3 regions of the Veillonella sp. 3913 genome follow, and region 1 is predicted to be linked to each of the others. Evidence: riboswitches for the same ligand, from Rfam matches in the RefSeq annotation. Region 1 holds a riboswitch; each other region holds the start of a gene.
The links. A riboswitch is a leader RNA that binds a small molecule or an ion and turns the genes downstream of it on or off. The one in region 1 is predicted to bind thiamine pyrophosphate.
Positions count from the first base shown of each region.

Region 1 (8,146 bases):
GGAGACATGTACGATATTATCCAGATAGATGGAATTTCTACACGTGATTATGAAAGTTTAGAAGATATTTCCTATGCTACTTTTAGCGGTGAACTGGTAAGTGCTTTGTTTGAAAAAGGTAAATTAGACCGCAGTGTATATACGAACATGAGCCGATTTTTACAATCTATACAGGATAAACCTATTCGCTTAGGCTCTATTGTGCTGGGGTGGCATATGTTAAGTCTAGCGGGATTTGTGCCACAAGGGCAACATTGTGAAGACCCTGAGGTAATGGCAAGTCTTTGCGATGAAATCTATGAAGCCTGTCAGTATGTAGTGAAACAAGAGCTACAACAAGGGATAACAATGCTTTTGAACTATGATTGGATTCCTACAAAGCCTTTACGTCTTACTGCGAATCAATGGGATCAATTAGAAATTCTATTGCGAAAACTTTTGACATATCAACTAGGATATACATTGCATAGCATTGAGTTTTTAGAGACGATGATATAATTAATATATTAAAATGAAAACAGGAGCTACCTTTCATAGAAGGAATGCTCCTGTTTTGATTTGTGAAGTTATTGTAAAGTGTATAATGAAATAATGAGTGCTTATATACGCACTAAATAGTATAGTAAGCGGTTATATTTCTTTTTTCTTTTTAGAAATTAGGCTAATGATATAGGCCGTTGCAATGGTTGCTAATGCTGTTCCTACGATAGTAGATAGGCTAGCCCCTAAGAATGGGTTGCTGTCAAGGAATTGATGGTACATATAAGTACCAGATGCCCAACAAATGATGTATAGGGTAGGACCATGGTCAAGGCGCGGACATTTGCGCAAAAAGAAATAGTGAGTTAATAAAATAGCAATCATTGGGGCAAACACGGATCCAATCATATATAAGAAAGGGATGATATTATCCATTGGATAGATGGATGCACCGATGGTACCGATGATCGTAACGATAATACCGATAGTACGACCAGAATATTTAGTCTGCAAACTTTCAGAGGAAATACCAGCAGATAAGGCATCCATAAAAGTAGTTGTGACAGTAGAGAATACGATGATAATTAACCCACCAAATCCTAAACCAGCATGAAGAAGAACCTTTGCAATGTTGCTTTCATTTGTAAAAAGGGCCGCAGCGAGGCCTAATACATACATGACAGAACTAGTTACGCCGTATACGATGGCACTAGATGCAGTACCTGCCACAGGGTTCTTGGATAATCGAGTATAATCACTAATCAATGGTAGCCAAGACAACGGCATAGCGATGGATAATTCCAAGGCCGCTGTAAAAGTCATTTCATCAGTGATGATTCCTTGGCTGTGAATGGAACTTTCTTGTAACAAGCTAATCAACAAATAGATGCAGAGGATACCTAAGCCGTAGCCCATGATGCTGTTGATATACCCCATGTTACGGATACCAATGAAGAGCCATACAATGATGAGGGCCCCGATAATGAAAGTCCACGCAGTGAATGGTAGATTCCATAACTCTACGGCACCAAGAGCACCGTCATAAATCATAATACCGGTCCAACCAATCAGTTGTAGAACGTTTAAAATAGAAAATAATTTCATGCCCCCATTGCCAAAGACAGTGGATACAGTTTGCATAGAACTCATGTGTTCACGAGCGCCGATGAGTCCTGCACCAAATAATAACAAGCAGCCGATGACGTGACCGATGATGATGGCTAATAGGCCATCGGAAAATCCTAGGGGCGCAAAATAGGTGCCCGTCATAATTTCCGCAATGGAAAGAGCGGCGCCGAACCAAATGAGGGATAACCGCGATGATGAAAGTTTTGAATCACTCATGAATACTCCTAACTATGCCAGTAGGAACAAAAAAGACTAATCTGAAACGATTAGCCTGTAGATGATAGATATTCTTAAGATACCTAGTATTGCAAACAGGAACCATGTGGTAATGTGTCCTTATGTGTTTGTATAGGTACTACAAAAATATACTAATATATCCCTACGTTGGCATTATCCAAATCAGGTTATGGGTTAGTAGCACATAGCCACTTCTCAGCCCACTTTAGTGAGCACCCCTTACAGATGTATTATACGAATTGAATGATACTACGTCAATAGCAATATATAGGTGAATGTAATGTATCATATGAAATATATAGGATATATGAATGTCTATATTGAGAGGAAATCTCTTATAGTGAAAGTAGCTTAGCTGTAATTTATTGTATTGCATTAGAGTATATTTCATGTTATAACTAAATTAATAGAAGAACCACTAGGGGTGCTTATGCTGAGATTGATGAGTGTCAAAACCCTAGACCTGAACCAGATAATGCTGGCGTAGGAAAGTGGATGGCATCGAATACTAGACATTGTATAAGAACCGTCCAAAGGATTGGTTCTTTTTTGTTACTAGTAAAGGAGATACCTATGAAATTACATAGAGCATTAACGATTGCAGGAACGGATCCAACAGGTGGTGCAGGGGTGATGGCAGACTTAAAAAGCTTTCAAAGTCGTCACGTCTATGGCATGGCTGTCATTACATCAGTAGTAGCGCAAAATACGAGAGGTGTGACACAAATTGCTCACATGGACCTTTCTATGATTGAAGCACAATTGCAAGCCGTATTTACAGATATTGTGCCAGAAGCAGTGAAAACGGGTATGTTAGCTACAGCAGAGATGATGGAACTAATTGGAACTTACCTAGATTCTAAAGTACCCTATGTGTTAGACCCTGTGATGATTGCCACTAGTGGGGACCGTCTTATCTCAGATGAAGCTGTGAAAGCCTTACAAAGCAAATTGATTCCGAAAGCGACCTTGATTTCACCGAACCGTAGTGAAGCCGAAGTACTAGCAGATATGAAAATTGATACGGTAGAAGCTTTGCATACAGCAGGGATTCGCATTTTACAAGAATTAGGCCCTCAAGCGGTAATCATCAAAGGTGGTCACATTGGAGATGAGGCTACAGATTACTTGTTTACAAAAGATACCATGTCCATGCGTCGCTCTTGGACAAGTCCTAAATATGACACAGTACACACCCATGGCACAGGTTGTACATTCTCTGCTGTTATAACAGCAGAACTAGCTAAAGGGAAATCCTTGGAAGATGCCATTACCATTGGTAAAGAATATATCCGATTAGCTATCTTGCATAATCCAGGGTTGGGCACAGGCAATGGACCAGTGAATCATATGGCCTATGGAGATGAATATTCTGAATAATCTACCCAAGTCTATGAGTATGATACAAGCCATATCGAATAGTTTGAGTGTCGTGGTATACTATAAGTAATCTGTTTTGGTTGTTATATAAGAAACGAGGATTATTTTGAAACATCATGATATAGATACAGTACGCTCCATGATGGGGTTGTACTTCATTTGTGGAACACCGAATACGAAGGATATTCACAAGACCCTTACAGAAGCTTGTAAAGGGGGTATTACTTGCTTTCAACTTCGTGAAAAAGGAGAAGGTGCTTTAGTAGGTGACGAAAAAGAACAGTTGGCACGGGAGTTACAGAAAATTTGCAAAGAATATGGAGTTCCTTTCATCATCAATGATGATGTAAAATTAGCTGAAAAGATAGGTGCTGATGGTGTTCATGTGGGGCAAGACGATATGGACCTTGAAGAAGTACGCAAACGATTGCCTCACGCTCTTGTGGGTACGTCTATTAACTCTGTAGAAGAGTTGGAGAACACAAAGTTGGACTATGTGGATTATATCGGTGTAGGTCCTATGTATGAAACAAGCACAAAAAAAGATGCCAAAACTGTGCGAGGGCCCGAATTAATTTTAGCTTTACGTGCTCATAACCCGACAATTCCAATGGTGGCTATTGGTGGCATTAATCGAGATAACTTTGATGATGTCTTAGCGGAACCAGTGGACGGTATTGCGGTGATCTCAGCCATCACAGAAATGGAAGACGTCGAATATGAAACTGCCATGTGGATAGAGAACATGGAATGGTGTAAGATGTTCTTGGAAAAATAATATACAGAACATATTCCTAGACTATTGTGGAATAGGGGGATAGTAAAAGTAATTAAGAACTTACATCGCTGATTAAGAGGATACACCTTGACACTAATCCCTTTTATCCATACAATAGTATATATACATAAGTGATGAAGCAGAGGAGTATACTCCCTTTAGCGAGTGAGGATGGTGAAAGCTCACAATTGAGTAGAAGGCGCTGTGGAGCATGAGCAGGAACGTTGTACCATACTAGGTATGGACAATTAGTAAAGGCTATTTTTTAAAAGAGGGCATTAGCCAATTAGGGTGGAACCGCGGGTATATCTCGTCCCTGTAGCGATTTTCGTTGCAGGGACTTTTTTTATTCCCTGTAAAACATAAGGAGGAATGGAAATGACATTTCAAGAGATGATTTTTACACTCCAAAACTTCTGGGGTGAACAAGGTTGTATTTTACAACAACCATATGACATTGAAAAAGGGGCAGGTACGATGAACCCTGCTACGTTCTTACATGCATTGGGACCAGAACCATGGTCTGTATGTTATGTAGAACCATCCCGTCGTCCAGCAGACGGTCGTTATGGTGACAATCCGAACCGTTTATTTCAACATCATCAATTCCAAGTGATTATTAAACCTTCTCCAGACAATATTCAAGAATTATACTTGCAAAGTTTGGCTGCTCTTGGCATTCATGCAGAAGATCATGATATCCGTTTCGTAGAAGATAACTGGGAATCTCCAACATTAGGCGCTTGGGGTCTTGGTTGGGAAGTTTGGTTAGACGGCATGGAAGTAACGCAGTTTACCTATTTCCAACAAGTAGGATCTATCGATGTAAAACCAGTATCTGTAGAAATCACATATGGTTTAGAACGTTTGGCTATGTACATTCAAGGCGTAGAAAATGTGTATGACTTACAATGGAACGAACAATACACATATGGCGATGTATGGCATGCAAACGAAGTAGAACAATCTACGTACAGCTTTGAATTAGCAGATACAGATATGTTGTTCAAATTGTTCGACATGTACGAAGCAGAGGCTACACGTGTATGTCAATTAGGTTTTGTGTTGCCGGCCTACGATTATGTGTTGAAATGTTCCCATACATTTAACTTGCTAGATGCACGCGGTGCTATTTCTATTTCTGAAAGAACAGCTTTTATCGGTCGTGTTCGTAACATGGCTCGTATTTGTGCACAAAACTATTTGGCGAAACGAGAAGAACTTGGTTTCCCATTGTTGAAAGGAGATAAATAAGATGGCTAAGGATTTACTCTTTGAAATTGGGGCAGAAGAAATTCCTGCAGGATTTTTGCCAAATATTATCAAACAATTAGGTGAATTAGCAACAGCAGCTTTGGCGGAACGTCACATTCCACATGGTGCTGTGAAAGTGTATGCTACACCTCGCCGCGTTGCATTACTCATCAATGACGTAGCAGAACGTGGTGAAGATGTTCACGAAACTCATAAAGGTCCATCTGTATCCATTGCCTATGATGCTGATGGAAATGCTACAAAAGCAGCTATCGGTTTTGCTCGTGGTAAAGGATTAGATGTATCTGAATTGAAAGTAGTAGATGGATATATCTTTGCTGATACAACGACAGCTGGTTTAGATACAAAAGAAGTCTTATCTGACATATTACCATCCTTGATTACAGGTTTAAGTTTCCCTAAATCCATGCATTGGGGCGATTTAGAAGAACGTTTCGTTCGCCCAGTACGTTGGTTAGTGGCATTATTTGGTCAAGACGTAGTACCAGTGACATTTGCTAATGTAACAAGTACAAATGTAAGCCGTGGACATCGTTTCTTAGGTGAATCTGAGTTGACTATTGGAGAACCAAAAGACTATGTAGATACATTGAATAAAAACTTCATTATGATCGACCAAGACGTTCGCCGTGAAACAATCCGTAAACAATTAACAGAATTAGCAGCCACTAAAGGGGCTACTGTGGTGTGGGATGAAGATTTATTAGACGAAGTTACATTCCTAGTAGAATATCCAACAGCTCTTTGTGGTACTTTTGATGAAAGCTATTTAGCGTTACCATCAGACTGTATTATTACACCAATGAAAGACCATCAACGCTATTTCCCAATGGTGGACGGCAAAGGTAAATTACTTCCTATGTTTTTAACTGTTCGTAACGGGGATAGCAAATCTTTGGATGTGGTGGCAGCTGGTAATGAACGAGTACTTCGCGCTCGTTTAGACGATGCGAAGTTCTTCTTTAATGAAGACCGTAAAACACCATTAGCAGGCCGGTATGAAGCATTGACAAAAATTGTCTTCCAAGAAGGTTTGGGCAATTTAAAAGATAAAACAGAACGTCTGTTAACATTAGGTACTGCCTTAGCAAAAGAAGTAGGTTTTGCAGATACAGCTACCTTAGAACGTGCTACACACCTTGCTAAAACAGACTTAACGACAGGTATGGTGAGTGAATTTACTGAATTGCAAGGTATTATGGGTAAAGAATATGCTTTACTAGATGGCGAAACACCAGCTGTAGGAGAGGCTATTTTTGAACAATACTTGCCTCGTTTTGCAGGGGATATCTTGCCAAGTACCGATGCAGGTCGTATTTTGAGTATCGTAGATAAAGTAGATACCATTGTAGCTACTTTCAGCCGTGGTTTAATCCCTACAGGCTCCCAAGATCCATATGCATTGCGTCGTCAAACAATCGGTATCATCAACATCTTGATGGATAGCAAATGGTCTTTATCCATGCGTCCAATCTGGGTAAAAGCAATGGAATTATTAGGCGTGGCTAGTGAAAAACAAGAAGAATTACTAGGTCAATTAGAAAACTTCTTCATCCTTCGTCTGAAAAATATCTTGTTAGAACAAGGTATGCCATATCAAGTGGTAGATATCGTATTGAGCCAAGAGACTGTCACAGTTGCCCTAGCAGAAGGTTTAGGACAAGCCTTAACAGCAAACCGTATTGATGAAAACGAACCATTAATGCAGGCTTACACACGTATTTTTAATATGGTAAAAGATGTGACTTTCACAGGCGTTGACGAATCCTTGTTAAAAGAAGATTCTGAACAAGCCTTGTACAAAGCGGCATTACCGGTATATACAACAAATCGCAAGGCCTTAGAAGTTGGGGACTATGTGAAAGCTGTAAGTTTGGCAGAATCCTTGGTGCCATATATTGAAACATTCTTTGAACATGTTATGGTTATGGATAAAGACGAAGCAGTGAAGCAAAATCGTCTTCAATTATTACGTATGACTTACGAAGTAAGTAACTTAGGTAAATTGAAATAAGATCTTATGATTGTTACAGTACTAACATTTTTTGCGAATGTATTCATCATGGGTAGCATTGTGTATATGTACCAAGTCATCTTTGGTCCTATTGATCATCCTTTTCTGATGAAAGCGATGGACCTCTTTCATGTGCGTATTAACCTGGAAAATATTAGCTATGCCGTAGCAGGTACATCTGTGTTACTTGTGGCGGCACTAGCGCAAATTCCTTGGTTTCATCGCATTACCATGTGGCTCTATGGGGGACGTCGTCCTATAGGGCAAGAAGTAGAGATTCTACAGATGATTCAGAAGGATATACAAAACCATACTGGTATCGATATGTCGCAATTCGACTGGTTTATCAAAAATGATGATTCTATCAATGCTTTTGCAATGGGGCATAATCGAATTTGTATTAATACGGGGGCTATCATACAGTTGCCATATGATGAATTATTGGGCATAGTGGCTCACGAAATGGGACATATTCATCATAAAGATGGGGCCTACGGATTTTCTTGTTTCTATATGAACTATTTGGGACAAATGTGCATTCGTGTGTACGAACTATTTGCGCGTGTCATATTATGGATTCAATATTTGCGACTACCGATAATTACATTCATTGTGCAAATCTTCTACCTTTGCGTGGTATTGCAGATACTTTTCATGCAGTGGGTTATTAAAGCGCCTTTGATCATTATTGACTTATTCACAGGTAGACGAGCCGAATATCGGGCAGATAAATATGCTTATGAAATCGGCTTAGGCGCTGAACTCCATAATGCATTGATTACCTTACGCAACTATACAGTTGAAACTGGTGAAAGTGGGCTCATTAGCAAACTCTATAGCACACATCCAGCTAC
Region 1 covers NZ_RQVF01000001.1:325,110-333,255, reverse strand. Annotated here, with positions in the region: gene EO113_RS01680 (DNA repair protein RecO) at 1-498, shown strand, start outside; gene cytX (putative hydroxymethylpyrimidine transporter CytX) at 631-1,824, opposite strand; TPP riboswitch at 1,968-2,075, opposite strand; TPP riboswitch at 2,256-2,352, shown strand; gene thiD (bifunctional hydroxymethylpyrimidine kinase/phosphomethylpyrimidine kinase) at 2,419-3,225, shown strand; gene thiE (thiamine phosphate synthase) at 3,332-4,003, shown strand; gene glyQ (glycine--tRNA ligase subunit alpha) at 4,382-5,257, shown strand; gene glyS (glycine--tRNA ligase subunit beta) at 5,259-7,292, shown strand; gene EO113_RS01650 (zinc metalloprotease HtpX) at 7,299-8,146, shown strand, end outside.

Region 2 (8,146 bases), on a different contig from region 1:
AATTGCCAAAGTATCGTGTTCGTACGGCCTTTGCTTTTTCCGCTAGTTCTTCCAAAAATGGTTCTGCTGCAGGAGATAATAAAATTTTCAATCCTTCTACATCAATGGTATCTTCTTGCAATACACGGCGCACATCATCTGCTGTGTATCGATCGTATGTATATTGCTCACGTTCTCGCAATACCGTTTCTAAAATGGGACTTTCAATTTGATCCATGTGGGGGCGATACTTCCAACATGGATCATCTATATGGTATCTGGTGGTACTAGACATGGCTATTCCTTTCCTATTATCTCAAAAATCCAGTCAACGGAGATGAAGCGCTACCACCGGTTTCAAGAGTAGGCCCTAATTTTGACAAATATGCCAACCGTCCTGCTTGGATGGCTAAACCAAATGCTTTCGCCATACCTCGAATATGACCCGCAGAAGCTACGGCTGTATTTGCCATGATCGCAGCTACGCCCATTTCCATAGCTTCTGCTGCTTGGGATGGAGCACCAATACCAGCATCTACAATGATAGGCAAATCAATTTCATTCACTAAAATTTTGATAAATTCCTTTGTCTGCAATCCACGATTAGATCCAATTGGCGCCGCTAAAGGCATCACCGCAGCGGCTCCAGCATTCACCAAATCACGAGCCACTTCTAAGTCTGGATACATGTATGGCATAACGATGAATCCTTCTTTTGCTAATATTTCTGTAGCCTTAATGGTCTCCCCATTATGTGGCAATAAATATTTTGAATCTTTCATAATTTCTACTTTTACAAAATCTCCACAACCTGTAGCTCGGGATAATCTTGCTATACGCACCGCTTCTTCAGCATCTCGAGCGCCACTCGTATTAGGGATTAAGATAGTATCCTTTGGGATAGCATCTAGGATATTTTCCACTTCTCCACCTACCGCACGACGTAGGGCTAAGGTAATCATTTCTGCACCCGCTTCTTCTAGGACAGCCTCGATTAAGTCGATAGAAAATTTTCCAGACCCCAAGATAAATCGAGAATGTAATGTATGTCCCCCTAAGGTCCATGTATCTTGTGTTTCCATATCTTTTACTGAACGTGTCATAGGTTCCTCCTTAATCAATATCTTCTCCGTGTAATAATTGAATGACGGCATTTGCCATATGTCCGGCGCACACCATGACACGAGCCGCAGTAATTTTTCCGATAGAATCGATATCACTCACACCATCACCACATAGATACCAACGATGGTGTCTCCGTTCACGGCGGATACCATTACTATCCCCCCAACCTGCCATACCGGAACAGCCAACTAATAAAGGCTCTGCAGGATGGGTCAAAATCACTTCTGTCATCCACGCTTTTGTGACAGCCTTGTCCACTGCTTCTACGACCATGTCATAGCCATCGATTAATTCAGATAATCTTTCTGGTGTAAGGCATTCATTATGAACGATGACTTCACAGTTTGGATTCATCCGATTGAGATGGCCTTTCATAGCCCCTACTTTTAAAACTCCTACATCATTCACCTCATAATATTGACGACCTAAGTTACTTTCATCCACAACGTCGAAGTCTACGATTTCTAACTGACCAATTCCAGCACGGCACAATGCCACTGCCACATGAGAACCAACACCGCCTACACCGATGAGCAGAACTTTTTTATCTTGTAAAGATACCATTTAGCCACCTCCTACAAAGGTTACTACTTCCATTGTGTCTGCAGGACTCACACGAGTCGATTCCCAGTCTGCTTTAGAAAGAATCTTCCCATTATATTCCACTACGATGCGATCCATTCGAAACGCTAAGGCTGCCAGTACTTCTTGCACTGTTTGCCCCTCATAATGATAGGTTGCTCCATTTACTTTCATCATATCCTCCTAACTATAGCGTATGCTATATACCTATTTCAAACTAGTATCATACCAATTATCCGTCATGGCTCCTTCACCACATACTAGTATAAAAAAACAGCACGAAAAACCATACCCGCGGTGGTATGCCCCTTCATGCTGTAGCACTCTATCGTCTCACTATTCTGTTCCACTTGTGCATCCATTTCGATGTACCTCTATTCTGTACCTCTATACGATATACCATCCTATGAAAGACACAAAAAAAGGACATCCTGTTGGATGTCCTCAGTATGACGAATCAAACTTATCCTACGTTGGCATTATCCAAATCAGGTTATGGGTCAAAACTTTCGTTTACTCTCAGCCATTAGGCTCCCCAAAGTTCTCTTTCAGTATACGCTGATACGACTCAATTTGCAAGCCGAAGTATCAACAATTTTTATCGTCTCCGTGCAGACACAGAGGCATAATTTTTAATCACAACGATAGGTGTCATTTGGCTATCATTGCCAAATGGATTATCGATTAAAATTTGCGCAATTTGCTGCGGTTTCAATCCACGACTATGCCCTAAGATAGCCGCTCGTTTTAAATCATTCACGTCCGCTACACAAGCTCCATAGGCTCCTGTGGCTTTCATGATAGCATCGGCTACTGCATGTGGTTGTTTTGGTCCATATACAATGCATTTATCAAACGGAGGCATAGTCCCTGTCACATCATCTGTTAAGGATGCGGTCCGTGCCATTTGATAGAACACGCCAGATTTTTTAAACACTTTAGCTACGGCTCCACAGAGGAAGGCAAACATCATTTTCCATTCCCCTTCTTTATCCATAGCTGCTTGCATACCATACACAGATGCCATAGATCCATCCGGATGAATAAAGCGATTTAAAAATTTAGCTTGCCAAGATACTTTTAAATCTTCTGGTCGTGTAAACTCCCCTTGCGTGATAGCCACGACGGATTCTGCTACGCACACAATATCTTCTGGTCCAATATAAGGGCCTGCAAATTCTACGATAGCCTCAACGATATCATCTTTGTTCGTTAAAATGCGCGTAGGGATTGGTAAAAGTTCTAATTCAGCCATGATATACCTCCTATTTACGCATTGCTACTTCTAACTCTTCTGCAGTTAGAGTAATTCTAGTTTTTGAAATACGGTATGCCTCACGGCCTACTACTTGATGGTAGATATCGATAGGCATGTCCGGGAATCCCACTAAGTCTTTACGAATGTTACCACTATTAGCCGTCATCACTAGACGCAAACGAATGGTACTTCCTTGTCGTTGCTTATAGACTAACGCTTCCCAATAACCATCATGACGTTCTGCCTTTGCATCGGTTAACCACGATTGAATTCGCACATTGTCAAATTGTTCTTGTGGTAATAAATGACGAGGGAACATATCCATGATGGTTCCGTATTGTTTGCCTCTGTTCACGAATGGAATATCCGTAGATAACACTACTTGATCAAAACTAATGTCTTCTACCACAAATGGAGTGCGACGTTTCACCATGATCACAATGTCTTCATTGCCTTGGCGCCATGCAAATATGCGGTAGGCAATATAAATGATAGCAATGATACAGGCTATCCACACTAGGGTATCTATTAATGTGTAAATATACATAATTCCTCCTATAGAGTAATGAGCTTAGCTTCTAAGCTAGTATCCTTGAAAATATCTTGTACGATAGACGTTACTCGATCCGCATGGCTAGTAACACAAACTTGTATAGAGCCTTTCCTACCTGATGTCTGCTCCAAATCTTCTCCGTACAAAATAGCTCCTACAGCATCAGATGTTTCCCACGCAGGGTCTACAAAGCAAATTTGTTCTTTAGCCAACTCACGCAATATGGGTTCTACTAAAGGATAGTGGGTACATCCTAAAATGGCCACTTCCACATTTGCCTCTACCAAAGGCTGTACATATTCTTTTGCACAATGTCGTAAAACTGCATCATCTAAATGACCTTCTTCAATACAGGCCGCCAAATCTTTACAGCCTTGTTCTACCACTTTCACATGAGGTTTTAAGCTATGTACCGCATCCATATGTTTATGACTATTAATAGTCGCGACGGTAGCCATAATGCCTAAAGGTCCTTTACGTTTCTGTTTGACTTTGATACGCAGAGCATCATGAATCCCCTGGGCCATCCCCACAATAGGTACATCAAATTGTTTGGATAGTTTGTCCAAGGCTACCACAGAAAATGTATTGCATGCGATCACTATAAATTTCACTGGTTGGGCCACTAAAAACTCTGCAATTTTCGTAGCAATGCCTTCAATTTCCTCAATCGGCCTATTGCCTACTGGATTGTTTGCACTATCTCCAACATAAATAAAATCTTCTTCCGGAAATTCTTGTGCTAGCACAGATAATACAGACAATCCACCGATTCCAGAGTCGAATACTCCAATAGGTAATTCCTTCTGTATGGGCGTCATTCCCTACTCCTCCTCTGCTACGGCTTTCATGGGTTTAAAAAATACATCTGGCAAGCGAATAATTTTACCTGTTTCTTTAGCAGTAAACACATTTTGTGTTTCCCCTGTGCAGATCAATGCATTATCACTGTCACGGATAATCCGATATGTGAAAGTACATTGAGCCCGCGACAAAGAGGCTACTGTTAATTCCACCCGCAATACATCATCAAAGCGTGCCACTTCCTTATACTCACAGCTCACTTTTGTAATAGGAAAGACGATGCCCTCTTGCATCATGTCCCATAGACTAATACCACAGCGGCGAAAATATTCAATTCTCCCCATTTCAAACCACCGTAAATGATTCGTATGATGGGCAATCTCCATCATATCCGTTTCATAAAATCGGACACGTAAAGATGTAGAAATCATCGTATACTACCTTTCCTATGCAATAAGAGGCTCCAAAGAGCCCCTTTACTGATTAATCAATTGATCCGATAGGCACAAATTTTTGTGCTTTTTCCTTATGGGAAGCCTTAATATAGCGATTCGCTACTTTCATAGCAATTGCTAATACTGCCACATCATCCACCCAGCCAAGACCTGGTACGCTATCTGGGATAAAATCAATAGGCAATATCAAGTATCCTAAAGCGCCTGCAATAACGGCCTTTACAAATGCTGGTGTATCTGCATCACGTAAACAATAATATAACATAACAGCTTTTCGTGCAAACATAATATTACGACCCATGCGATTCACAGTAGACATAAAGGCATCAGATGTAAAGGTTTTTCCATACTTAAGGATTTGTAAGATATTCATAGTTATAACCTCTCTGATTATTGTTTGAACTTGTCTTTTGCTTGTTCTGCTAAGTCAATGGCTTTTTCTTTTGTTTGTTCTGCCAATTCTACTGCTGTTTCCTTCACAACTTCCGCTTTTTCACGAATGTCTTGCACCGCTTCTTGTGCGTGATCAATCGCTTTGGCTGTCAATTCAGAAGCTTTTTCTTCTACTTGCTGTAATGTCGGCTCTACCACCTCTTTTACCTGTTGAAGTTTTGGTTCTACCTTTTCTTTTACTTGTTGTAATTTTGGTTCTACCACTTCTTTTACATCTTGCATAACAGCTGTGGCTTTTTCCACCACTGGTTCTACTTTAGTTTGTAAAGAATCATTTAATGTTTGTCGCACCGTATCTGCTTTTTCATAAGCGGCTTTTGTATATACGCTTGCTTTAGATGCTGATGTACCTGCTACGGCACCAGTTAAAGATAATGCTTCAGTTGCTAAAATTTTAAGTAAAGAGCCTACGCCTTTTGCAGCATGACGAGCATTATCTAGTAATTCTTCATTACCACTTTTCTCTAATGTGTCTTTCACCGTAGCTGCCAAGATGGATACGGCTCCTACTGCTAGATCTTTTACAGCACTTACATTAGCCAACAAATCAGCTCCAACAAAAGAACCTGCAAAGCCTTTGGCACTTGCTAAGTAATCATTACCAGACACCTGTACATCATCTAAGAAATCTACAGTTTCATTACCCAACGGCTTATCCCGAAGTGGTGTATTCGCCAATGTGATAACTGTTTCTTTATTATGTTCATAAATATCTACTAAACGTTGACGATATTCTTCATAGTTCGGACATGCTGGCATACCATCTTCAATCCATTTTGCAGCCATTTTACCAACACCATAGGTAATAGCCGCTGCCACCGGAACGCGAAGAATCACTGTTGGTACGACTGTACATACTAACGCTGCTACAGCACTACCACCAAGACCGACTAAAAATCCAGTCACCCCTTCTTTAGCAGGGCATACACCATATACTTGAGCAATGCGTGATACCATGTACACATCATTAGCCAATAAACCTACATAATTAAATTTTGGTAATGCCGCGATACCAGCTGCACGAGCTGCTGCCCAACGGCAAATCATTTCTACTTCTTCTTGTACATTCGTTGCTTGAGGAAGTGTTGCATTATTGTATTCCAACTGCTCCATATTTGTCTCCTATACTGACCACAAAACATTAAGTGTAAATGTACTTATTACCCTTATTGTATCAAATTTCTCAATGAATTACCAACTTGTTAGTCCACCGTCTACAGTCCAAGCTGCACCCGTCACGAAAGATGCTTTCTCACTAATAAGAAAAGCAATGACTTCGCCTACTTCTCGCGGTTGAGCAATCCGTCCTAATGGATAGTGTAAAGCCATTTCTTCCTTAGCTTTCACAATATCACCCGATGGTTCATTGGCTAATTGTTTTGCCACTAATGAAGTGTCTACATCACCAGGACATACACAATTAACGCGAACACGATGAGGCGCCATTTCTAAGGACAGTGATTTCGTAAAACTCACTACAGCCCCTTTGGATGCTCCGTACACAGTGCACGCCACATTACCTTGTAGTCCTGCATCACTTGATATAGTCACAATACTACCATGCACTTGTTTCAAGTACGGTGCTGCGGCTTGGCATAAAAAGACAGTACCTTTTACATTCGTTCCAAACATCTCATCAAAGTTTTGCTCATCCACATCTTCCAATAGTCGTTCTTCATAATACCCAGCTGCCGTTACTAAGGCATTTAAATTGCCAAACAAACGAATCGTATCTTCCACAATACGACGGCAATTCATAACCTTACTTACATCTCCTTGCACAAATCGTACTTTCGAGGAAATACGGCGCAATTTTACCACCGCTTCTTGTCCATCCCATTCATTGCGGCCGTTAATCACCACACACCAGCCTTGCTTTAACAACAATTCTGCCGTAGCAAAGCCTATGCCCGATGTGCCGCCGCTAATTAATGCTACTTGATTATCACTAAATTTTTGCATAGTTACTCCTACTATATAATCCCCTGTGAAAGTAAATAGTCATAGGACAATTTCATTAACATTGTCAGAGACATAGCGATAAACAAAAATCTCACTAGTCCTGCGCCTTTCACCATGGCTAACTTTGATCCCGCAGTAGCGCCAATAATTTGTCCCGCTGCAACTGCTAAACCATAGCCATAGTTCACTTGATCCATATAGATGAACACCATCAAGGACCCAAAGTTACTCACTGTATTTAGTACTTTGGCATTTCCTGATGCGCCTAAAAAATCATAACCCATAAACAAGAAATAGAATATTAAAAACACCCCTGTGCCAGGTCCAAGAAATCCATCATATAAGCCGATAACAATAGCCACTGCTACATAAGCAAGTAATTTCCATCCTGATTTACGTTCCACTTGTGCTATGGTACCCCAATCTTTTTTGGTAAGCACCACAATGAACACTGCCAACAATAATACAATAATAAGGGGTTTTAAAAATGTGCCTGGCACATAGACTGCTATATAGGCGCCTACCATAGAGATAAGCAGAGTGAATGGCATGATCCATTTCACGAATGTCCAATCTACCAATTTGTTTCTGGCGAAGTTAATCATTGCTGTGCCAGATCCAAAGACACTAGATAATTTATTGGTCCCTAAGCACATAGCCACCGGCATATTCGTCAGCATCAAAGCGGGTAACGAAATCAACCCACCTCCACCTACAATGGAATCAATAAACCCCGCTAGGGCTCCTGCAAAAAATAGTATGATACCTATGAGTAAATCACCTTCCATAGTGTGAGCCCTCCTCTCTTATATACATCACTTTGATGTCTTATTGTATCTTCTAGTCCTCAATACGAGGCAAAATTTTATTATATCCATCGGCACCATAATTTAAGCACCGTTTCACACGGCTTATGGTCGCCGTACTAGCTCCTGTTAATTCTACAATTTGCTCATACCCTGTACCTGCTTTCAA
Region 2 covers NZ_RQVF01000002.1:144,597-152,742, forward strand. Annotated here, with positions in the region: gene thiH (2-iminoacetate synthase ThiH) at 1-217, opposite strand, end outside; gene EO113_RS03820 (thiazole synthase) at 291-1,082, opposite strand; gene thiF (sulfur carrier protein ThiS adenylyltransferase ThiF) at 1,093-1,668, opposite strand; gene thiS (sulfur carrier protein ThiS) at 1,669-1,860, opposite strand; TPP riboswitch at 2,135-2,234, opposite strand; gene EO113_RS03835 (coenzyme F420-0:L-glutamate ligase) at 2,285-2,941, opposite strand; gene EO113_RS03840 (hypothetical protein) at 2,952-3,491, opposite strand; gene murI (glutamate racemase) at 3,500-4,318, opposite strand; gene EO113_RS03850 (thioesterase family protein) at 4,322-4,732, opposite strand; gene EO113_RS03855 (YkvA family protein) at 4,785-5,129, opposite strand; gene EO113_RS03860 (hypothetical protein) at 5,147-6,322, opposite strand; gene EO113_RS03865 (SDR family NAD(P)-dependent oxidoreductase) at 6,401-7,171, opposite strand; gene EO113_RS03870 (TSUP family transporter) at 7,183-7,959, opposite strand; gene EO113_RS03875 (YerC/YecD family TrpR-related protein) at 8,012-8,146, opposite strand, start outside.
Region 2: another riboswitch for thiamine pyrophosphate. It lies ahead of thiS (sulfur carrier protein ThiS); the one in region 1 lies ahead of cytX (putative hydroxymethylpyrimidine transporter CytX).

Region 3 (8,146 bases), 170 kb from region 1:
ATATACGGTATACTTAAGAATATATAAAGTTCTTAACAGGAGACATAGGGTATGGAAAAAACAAGTATTGGCGTTGGGCGTGCTGCATTGCATGTGGCTATCTCTGAAAGTCGTGCCGAAGAGATGGCATTACGGAAAGAGTTTGAAGCACTAGGGATTCGTAGTTGCGCCGTAGATTTTGGTGGAACTTTCACAGAGATTATTCCTAAAATCATTGAACGAGCTGTGGTAGCAGCGGATCGACAAGAGTTGATTCAAGATAATCATGTTAGCAAAGGTGCTGTAGTAGGTGCTACGGCACAAGCCTTAGAACAACTTAAAAATAAATGTGTAGGCCTTAATGTAGGAGGAAAAGTAGGTATTGCACGAAGCCAAGAACATCTAAGTGTAGCGATTTATTTGGGCGTAGGTGTATTACATTTAGATGAAATTGCTGTGGCTATGGCACATCGTGCTGTACCAAATCTGTAGAAGTGCTATAAATTTATTACTAGATTTGATATAATATTCTTTAGAGTTTATAGACAATAGCTAATCATTTTGGAGGTAACTATGAGTCAATTCGAGTGGAAAGTATTAGATCGTAATTACGAAGATGTAATTTATGAAACATATAATGGGATTGCTAAAATTACAATTAATCGTCCAGAAGTGCGTAATGCATTCCGTCCCAAAACAGTGATGGAATTAATCGATGCGTTTACCATTGCTCGTGAAGATGCAAAAGTGGGCGTTATCATCTTGACTGGTGCTAATCATGGTCAAGGAGAAGATAAAGAAGCATTCTGTTCTGGTGGGGACCAACGTGTTCGTGGAGATGGCGGTTATGTTGGGGATGACAAGATTCCTCGTCTAAACGTGTTGGATTTGCAACATTTAATCCGTATTACTCCAAAACCTGTTATTGCTATGGTTAATGGTTTTGCTATTGGTGGTGGTCATGTATTACACATCGTATGCGACCTTTCTATTGCCTCTGAAAATGCAAAATTCGGTCAAACAGGTCCTCGTGTAGGTTCCTTTGATGCTGGTTATGGCGCTGGATACTTAGCGCGTTTAGTAGGCCATAAAAAAGCTCGTGAAATCTGGTTCTTATGCCGTCAATATTCTGCAAAAGAAGCCTTAGATATGGGTCTTGTGAATACAGTAGTGCCATTTGATCAATTAGAAGCAGAAACAGTAAAATGGTGTGAAGAAATTCTTCAATTATCTCCAATGGCACTTCGTTTCTTGAAAGCTTCCTTCAATGCGGATACAGATGGTTTAGCTGGGTTACAACAATTTGCAGGGGATGCGACTTTATTGTTCTATACAACTGATGAAGGTAAAGAAGGTCGCGATGCATTTAAAGAAAAACGTAAACCTAATTTCAAACAGTTCCCTAAATTCCCTTAATGGATTAGGCTATGAAGTGGTTATATGAACGAGCACACACCCATAGAGATAGGCTTTTCTTAAATGAATATTCTTATGGTGATGTGTTTACTCTAACAATAGCTACAGCAAAACGACTCGCTCCTCATCTTCGAGGGGAGAGTCGTATTGCTTTATGGGCAGAAAATTCAGTATCCATGGCGATACACCTATTTGCTCTTTCTGCATTGGGTATAGAAACAGTGTTGCTGAATACGAACCTGACTGAACGAGAAGTAACTGAACAGCTGGAAAGTACAGGAGTCCGTACCTTGTTAATGTCAGAAAAAATGGCACAGGTATGGCGTGCACAGAAGGGAGCTTGTGACATAGAGATCACAGATGTTTCTACTTGTGAGCATAGCCATAATCAAGTGGACCGACAGGATTTGTGCTTTTCTACATGTATAGACACTAATTTCAAGGCTATTTCTCCTATGCATAATGACGAAAATCTAGGCTGGAATCCATCTGATGAAAAAGTGTTTTGTATTATCAACACTAGTGCTACAACAGGCAAATTCAAATCAGTCCCTGTGCGATGGTTGCAGATTGAGGCTCATGTGAAAGCTTCTGCGAATGTGCTTGGTGTGGAGAAAGAGGATAATTGGCTTGTAGTACTTCCTATGTTCCATGTCAGCGGCTTATCTATTATTTTGCGTACTTTATATAATGGCACAAGAACAACAATTCGTGAGAAGTTCTCGGAACAAGTCGTACTAGAGGAATTGAAAACAAAAGAAGTCACCATGGTATCTTTGGTGCCCACAGTGTTACAACGCATAGTAGAACGGATACAAGCACCCGCTTTACGGGCTATCTTGCTAGGTGGCGAGTTCATTCCTATGCCACTGTTACAAGAGTGCGTACAACGAAATTTACCAGTCTATAAGACATACGGCATGTCAGAAACTTTTGCTCAAAGTACTACCTTTAGTATACAGGAGTATCCGAATAAATTAGCCTCTGTAGGTTATCCTTTACAGGGTGTTAGTATTGAAATTCGCAATCCTGATGAAGAAGGAGTAGGAGAAGTGTGGCTTTCATCCCCGATGCTGATGAAAGGATACCTTAATAAAGAACCTATTAAAGGAGCTTTTAATACAGATGATATTGGTTACGTAGATGAAGATGGATTTTTATATCTTTTGAACCGTAGAAAGGATATCATCATTTCTGGGGGCGAGAATATTTACCCTAAGGAAATCGAAGATGTCTTATATGGAATGAACGGTATTTTAGAATGTGCAGTTATCCCAGTATCAGATCCTAAATGGGGGCAAGTACCTGTATTATGCGTGGTAACAAACCATTCCGAAGAAGATATATCAGAATATCTACTCAGTCGTTTAGCGAAGTATAAAGTACCGAAACGAATGATATATTTTGATGCATTACCTAAAAATAGTATGGGAAAAATATTGCGACAAGACTTGATTCACACAGTAGAAAGGACATAGTATGAAGGAAACCTCTTTATTAGAACAATTACAGATAGAGACATTTCACTGTACTGAACAGGCCTTTCAAAGTACTATGAAGCTTTCATCGTTTCATGCACAACCCTTTGGATTCGTTAACGGTGGCGTGTATTTAGCCTATGGAGAAGCATTAGCAGGCATGGCATCTAATGCTATATTGGCACAAGAATCAACATCGAGCAATAAAAGCGTGGACTTAGATTCGTCTGAACAAAAAGTAGCTGTAGGTCAATCGATAACGGCTAATCATGTGAAACCGAAACGATGTGAAGGATATGTCGTAGCACGTGGTCAATTATTACACAAAGGTGGTCGAAATCATGTATGGATGATTAATATCTTTGATGAAACAGATCGATTATTATCTCATATGACGGTGACAAATAGTATTATAAATATATAGTTAGAGCACCTAGCAATCTCGATAGTTATGATACATATACATTATAAGACTTACCTTGACCTGTAAAATAGTTGTTTGTAGGATATATAGAAAGGAGGTGCATAGTCCATGAAAATAGATATTATATCGCTATTCCCAGAGTTTTTTGATGCCTTTTTTACACATTCCATCATCAAACGTGCCTTACAGGCAAATCGATTAGAAATGAAAGTGACAAATCCACGAGAATTTTCTCATAGCAAGCATGGTCAAGTGGACGATACTCCTTATGGAGGTGGCGCTGGCATGCTCATGAAAGCACCTCCTCTCTTTGAGGCTGTAGAGCATGTGTTGCAGATTCCCATAGAAGAACATCGTTGTACAAAGGAGAGTCACAAACGCCATGTTGTGTTTATGGGGCCTACAGGGAGACCATTTACACAAGAAAAAGCAAGGGAATTGGCCACCTATGATCAACTTGTCATTGTCTGTGGACACTATGAAGGGGTAGATTACCGGGTAGAAGAACACTTAGTGGATGAAACTATATCCATTGGAGATTATGTATTAACGGGCGGTGAATTACCAGCTATGGTAGTAGCCGATGCAGTGGCGCGCATGATTCCCGGTGTCTTAGGCGCTACCTCAGGAGCCATAGAGGATTCCTTTTACTATCCTTTATTGGAATGTCCACAATATACGAAACCCCAAGAATACAGAGGTATGATGGTGCCAGATATATTATTAAGTGGTCATCATAAAAATATTGAGCAGTGGCGATTAGAAGAGTCATTGAAACGGACTGCTTTACTGAGAAATGATTTGTTGCAACGAGAATTAACTGTAGATGAAATTAAGGCTCTAAAAAGAGTACTAGACAGAGTGGATTCTGAAGAGGAACAACAAGTACTTTCAAAATTGATAGGACAGTCTACTTTCACAGAGGAAAAGAGGAAATAAATGGCGAATTTATATATCGGCCTCGTTCATTATCCCATTATGAATAAACATGGTGAGGTGATCACGACGGCCATCACGAACTACGATATCCATGATATTGCCAGAGCATCTACAACTTACGATGTGGAACGGTATTTCATCATTCACAATGTACCTAGCCAACGTGAATTGGCAGAAACTGTAATGAGTCATTGGAAAACGGGATTTGGCAGTACTTATAATCCGGATAGAAAAGATGCTTTCAAACATGTGGAACTTGTCAATTCCATTCGACAAGCCATCGATATGGTGAGGGAATTAGAAGGACAGACGCCAATCGTGTGTACTACGGATGCACGAACCTATGATAATACCATTACCTATGCATCGCTCCGTAAATCACTTGAAAGTGAGAGCCGTCCTGTGGTAGTATTATTTGGAACGGGGTATGGTATGACGAAAGAAACAATGGAAGATTTCGATTATATCTTAGAACCCATCTATGGACATGGTGAGTACAATCACCTTTCAGTTCGTAGTGCCGTATCAATTATATTAGACCGCTTGCGAGGCGAAGCGTGGTGGAATAAATAGGAGGACACAATGTCAGGACATTCTAAATGGTCAAATATTAAACATAGAAAAGGTAAAAATGATGCGTTAAAAGCAAAAATTACCACAAAAATTAGTCGTGAAATTACAGTGGCTGTAAAAGCTGGTGGTACAGATCCAACCGGTAATATGCGCTTGAAGTTGGCGTTGCAAAAAGCTCGTGAAAATAACATTCCTAAGGATAATATTCAACGTGCCATCGATAAAGGTGCCGGTGCTGGTGATGCGAACAACTACGAAGAAATTACCTATGAAGGATACGGCCCAGGCGGTGCTGCCATCCTTGTAGAAGTGATGACAGATAACCGTAACCGTGCAGCTGCTGATGTCCGTCATGCCTTCTCCAAACGTGGTGGTAACTTAGGTGAAAGTGGATCTGTTAACTGGATGTTTAAACGCAAAGGTGTATTCGTGATTCCCCAAGAAGGCAATGATGAAGAAACATTGACATTATTGGCTCTTGACGCTGGCGCTGAAGACATCAAAGTAGAAGACGATGTATTCGTTATCTACACATTGCCAGATGATTACGATGCCGTAGAAGCTGCCCTAGCAGAAGCATCCATCGCTACAGATATGGCACAAATCACAATGGTTCCAGATACTAATATGGAATTAACCGGTGATGACGCAGTGAATATGCAACGAGTACTAGACATGCTGGAAGACTTGGACGATGTACAAGATGTGTATCATAATGCCATCATGGATGAGGAAGAATAATTTTCTATAAAATTCCACCATTCCATGATATACTATAAGTAAGTAAATATTTTAGATTTGCAAGGGAGCCTATGTAATAGGCTGAGAAAGGACTATGAAGTACCTGACCTTTTGACCTGATCGGGATCATGCCCGCGTAGGAAGCACGCTGACATATGTGGGTATCGATATAATGTCGATACCTTTTTGTGTATAGAGTACCCATAATAGGCTCCTTTGTAATGAAAGGAGCTTTTTATGTTTTACACACAAATGCAAGCAGCCCAAAAAGGCATTGTTACCGACGCGATGAAAGTGGTAGCAGAAAAAGAAAACATGGATGTTGAAGTATTACGAGAGTTAGTGGCAAAAGGACATGTAACAATTCCTTGCAACAAGCATCATACATCTTTACAACCAGAAGGAATCGGGCAGAAGTTGCGCACAAAAATTAATGTGAACTTAGGAACATCTAAAGATTGTACAGACTACGAAGAAGAAATGAAAAAAGTTCATCATGCAGTGGCATTAGGTGCTGAATCTATTATGGACTTGTCTACGCATGGGGATACAAAAGTGTTTCGCCGGCTGTTGACAAAGGAATGTCCTGTTATGATTGGCACCGTGCCAATCTATGATAGCGTTATTCATCATCAGAAGGATTTAGGTGAATTGACTGCAGAGGACTTTATTTCTACTATCCGTCTTCATGCAGAAGATGGTGTAGACTTTGTTACCTTACACTGTGGGATTACACAACACACAGTGGAGCAAATTAAACGTCATAAACGAAAACTAAACATCGTGAGCCGTGGAGGTAGTTTAGTCTTTGCTTGGATGTCCATGACTGGTCAAGAGAATCCGTTCTATGAATACTATGATGAAATCTTGGACATTTGTGCAGAATATGACATGACCATTTCTCTTGGCGATGCATGCCGTCCTGGTTGCTTGGCTGATGCTACAGATATCTGTCAAATCGAGGAACTCGTTCGACTTGGGGAATTAACAAAACGAGCTCGTGAACGTGGAGTACAAGTGTTGGTGGAAGGTCCAGGTCATGTGCCATTAAATCAAGTACAAGCCAATATGGAAGTACAACAAACAATCTGCGATGGGGCACCGTTCTATGTGTTAGGACCATTAGTAACAGATATTGCACCAGGCTATGACCATATTACAGCGGCCATCGGTGGTGCCGTGGCAGCCATGCATGGGGCAGCCTTCCTTTGCTATGTAACACCAGCGGAACACTTAGCCTTACCTGACGAAAACGATGTGAAAGAAGGCATTATGGCTTTCAAAATTGCTGCGCATGCCGCAGACATTGCAAAAGGGATTCCGAATGCACGAGATCGCGATGACCGTATGGCAGAGGCGCGCCAAAAACTCGATTGGGAAGCACAATATGCAGTAGCACTAGATCCTGAAAAAGCTCGTCGCATCCGTGAAAGCCGTGCCCCAGAAGAGGGGCATAAAGAAGCTTGTAGTATGTGCGGAAAATTCTGCGCCGTACGGAGCATCAACAAAGCCTTAGAGGGAGAGAAAATTGATATATTATAAATAAGAGATAAAACAGCCAACTCTTTTTTGGAGTTGGTTGTTTTGTTGTATAGATAAATTGATTATAGCAATGCAATTGATGTATTATATAGATAGTAAATATGTTTTTATGTAATGCAACTAGTGCATTTACATAAGAGTACCATTTGAGAAGATTGTTTTTTGAGGTGCATGATGAAACAATGGAAACTATTGGCACTGGGATGCGCACTATTAGTGCTAACTGGTTGTGCAAGTATGGACTCTACTATACAAGTAGATAGTGACTTTAGCGGGAAATGGGAGGCGCAATTGCATACTCCTGAACCTTTAAGTAAAACGGATTTAGAAGCTGGGTTTGACGACAGTCTAAATAAAATTATTTATGACCGTAAGCATATAGGTGATGAAACATTTGAGGAAAAACAAAATAAAGAGAAAGAGGCTTTGAAACAGTTTAGTGCAAAACATATTAAGGTAGAGGCTGTTGATGAAGCTGGTAAGGCTTTGAATAATCAAACAGATGCTAAGTCTGAATATTGGAAAATTAAAGCTTCTTTTTCAGATGAAAGTGAATTAACTAACAGTTATAGAATTATTTATGGTGTCATAGATAGACCTGAAGCGCTACATGTTATCTATCCTTATGGTGAAGAAAATAATGCATATATGTTTTTTATGGGAAAATCCTATGGAACAACAACTATTACAGTAGATGGTGATATTAAAACCGATTTCAAAACTGATGGAGTTGTAAATGGTAATACAATTACTTTTGAAAAAGATAAAAATATTCGATTTGTGTTTCTAAAAGCATCTCATACTATTAGAAATGTAATGATTGGATTGGTAGGATTAGGTGTAGTGCTTGCTGCCTTTATGATTTGGCGAAAACGAGGTCAATAGAATGAATATTAAGAAATGTATGCTAATTATACTGGGCATAATGATGATGGGATTAGCTTTCATAGGGTGCACATCTGATACAGCAATCAGAGACAATCCCGATTTGTCGGGTACATGGTATCATTATAACCCTCCTTATGAAGACAACGGCTATAATGGTGGGATTGTT
Region 3 covers NZ_RQVF01000001.1:156,080-164,225, forward strand. Annotated here, with positions in the region: gene EO113_RS00720 (HutP family protein) at 52-471, shown strand; gene menB (1,4-dihydroxy-2-naphthoyl-CoA synthase) at 553-1,395, shown strand; gene menE (o-succinylbenzoate--CoA ligase) at 1,407-2,873, shown strand; gene EO113_RS00735 (PaaI family thioesterase) at 2,875-3,297, shown strand; gene trmD (tRNA (guanosine(37)-N1)-methyltransferase TrmD) at 3,406-4,236, shown strand; gene EO113_RS00745 (RNA methyltransferase) at 4,237-4,809, shown strand; gene EO113_RS00750 (YebC/PmpR family DNA-binding transcriptional regulator) at 4,819-5,550, shown strand; TPP riboswitch at 5,602-5,710, shown strand; gene thiC (phosphomethylpyrimidine synthase ThiC) at 5,788-7,092, shown strand; gene EO113_RS00760 (hypothetical protein) at 7,264-7,977, shown strand; gene EO113_RS00765 (hypothetical protein) at 7,979-8,146, shown strand, end outside.
Region 3: another riboswitch for thiamine pyrophosphate. It lies ahead of thiC (phosphomethylpyrimidine synthase ThiC); the one in region 1 lies ahead of cytX (putative hydroxymethylpyrimidine transporter CytX).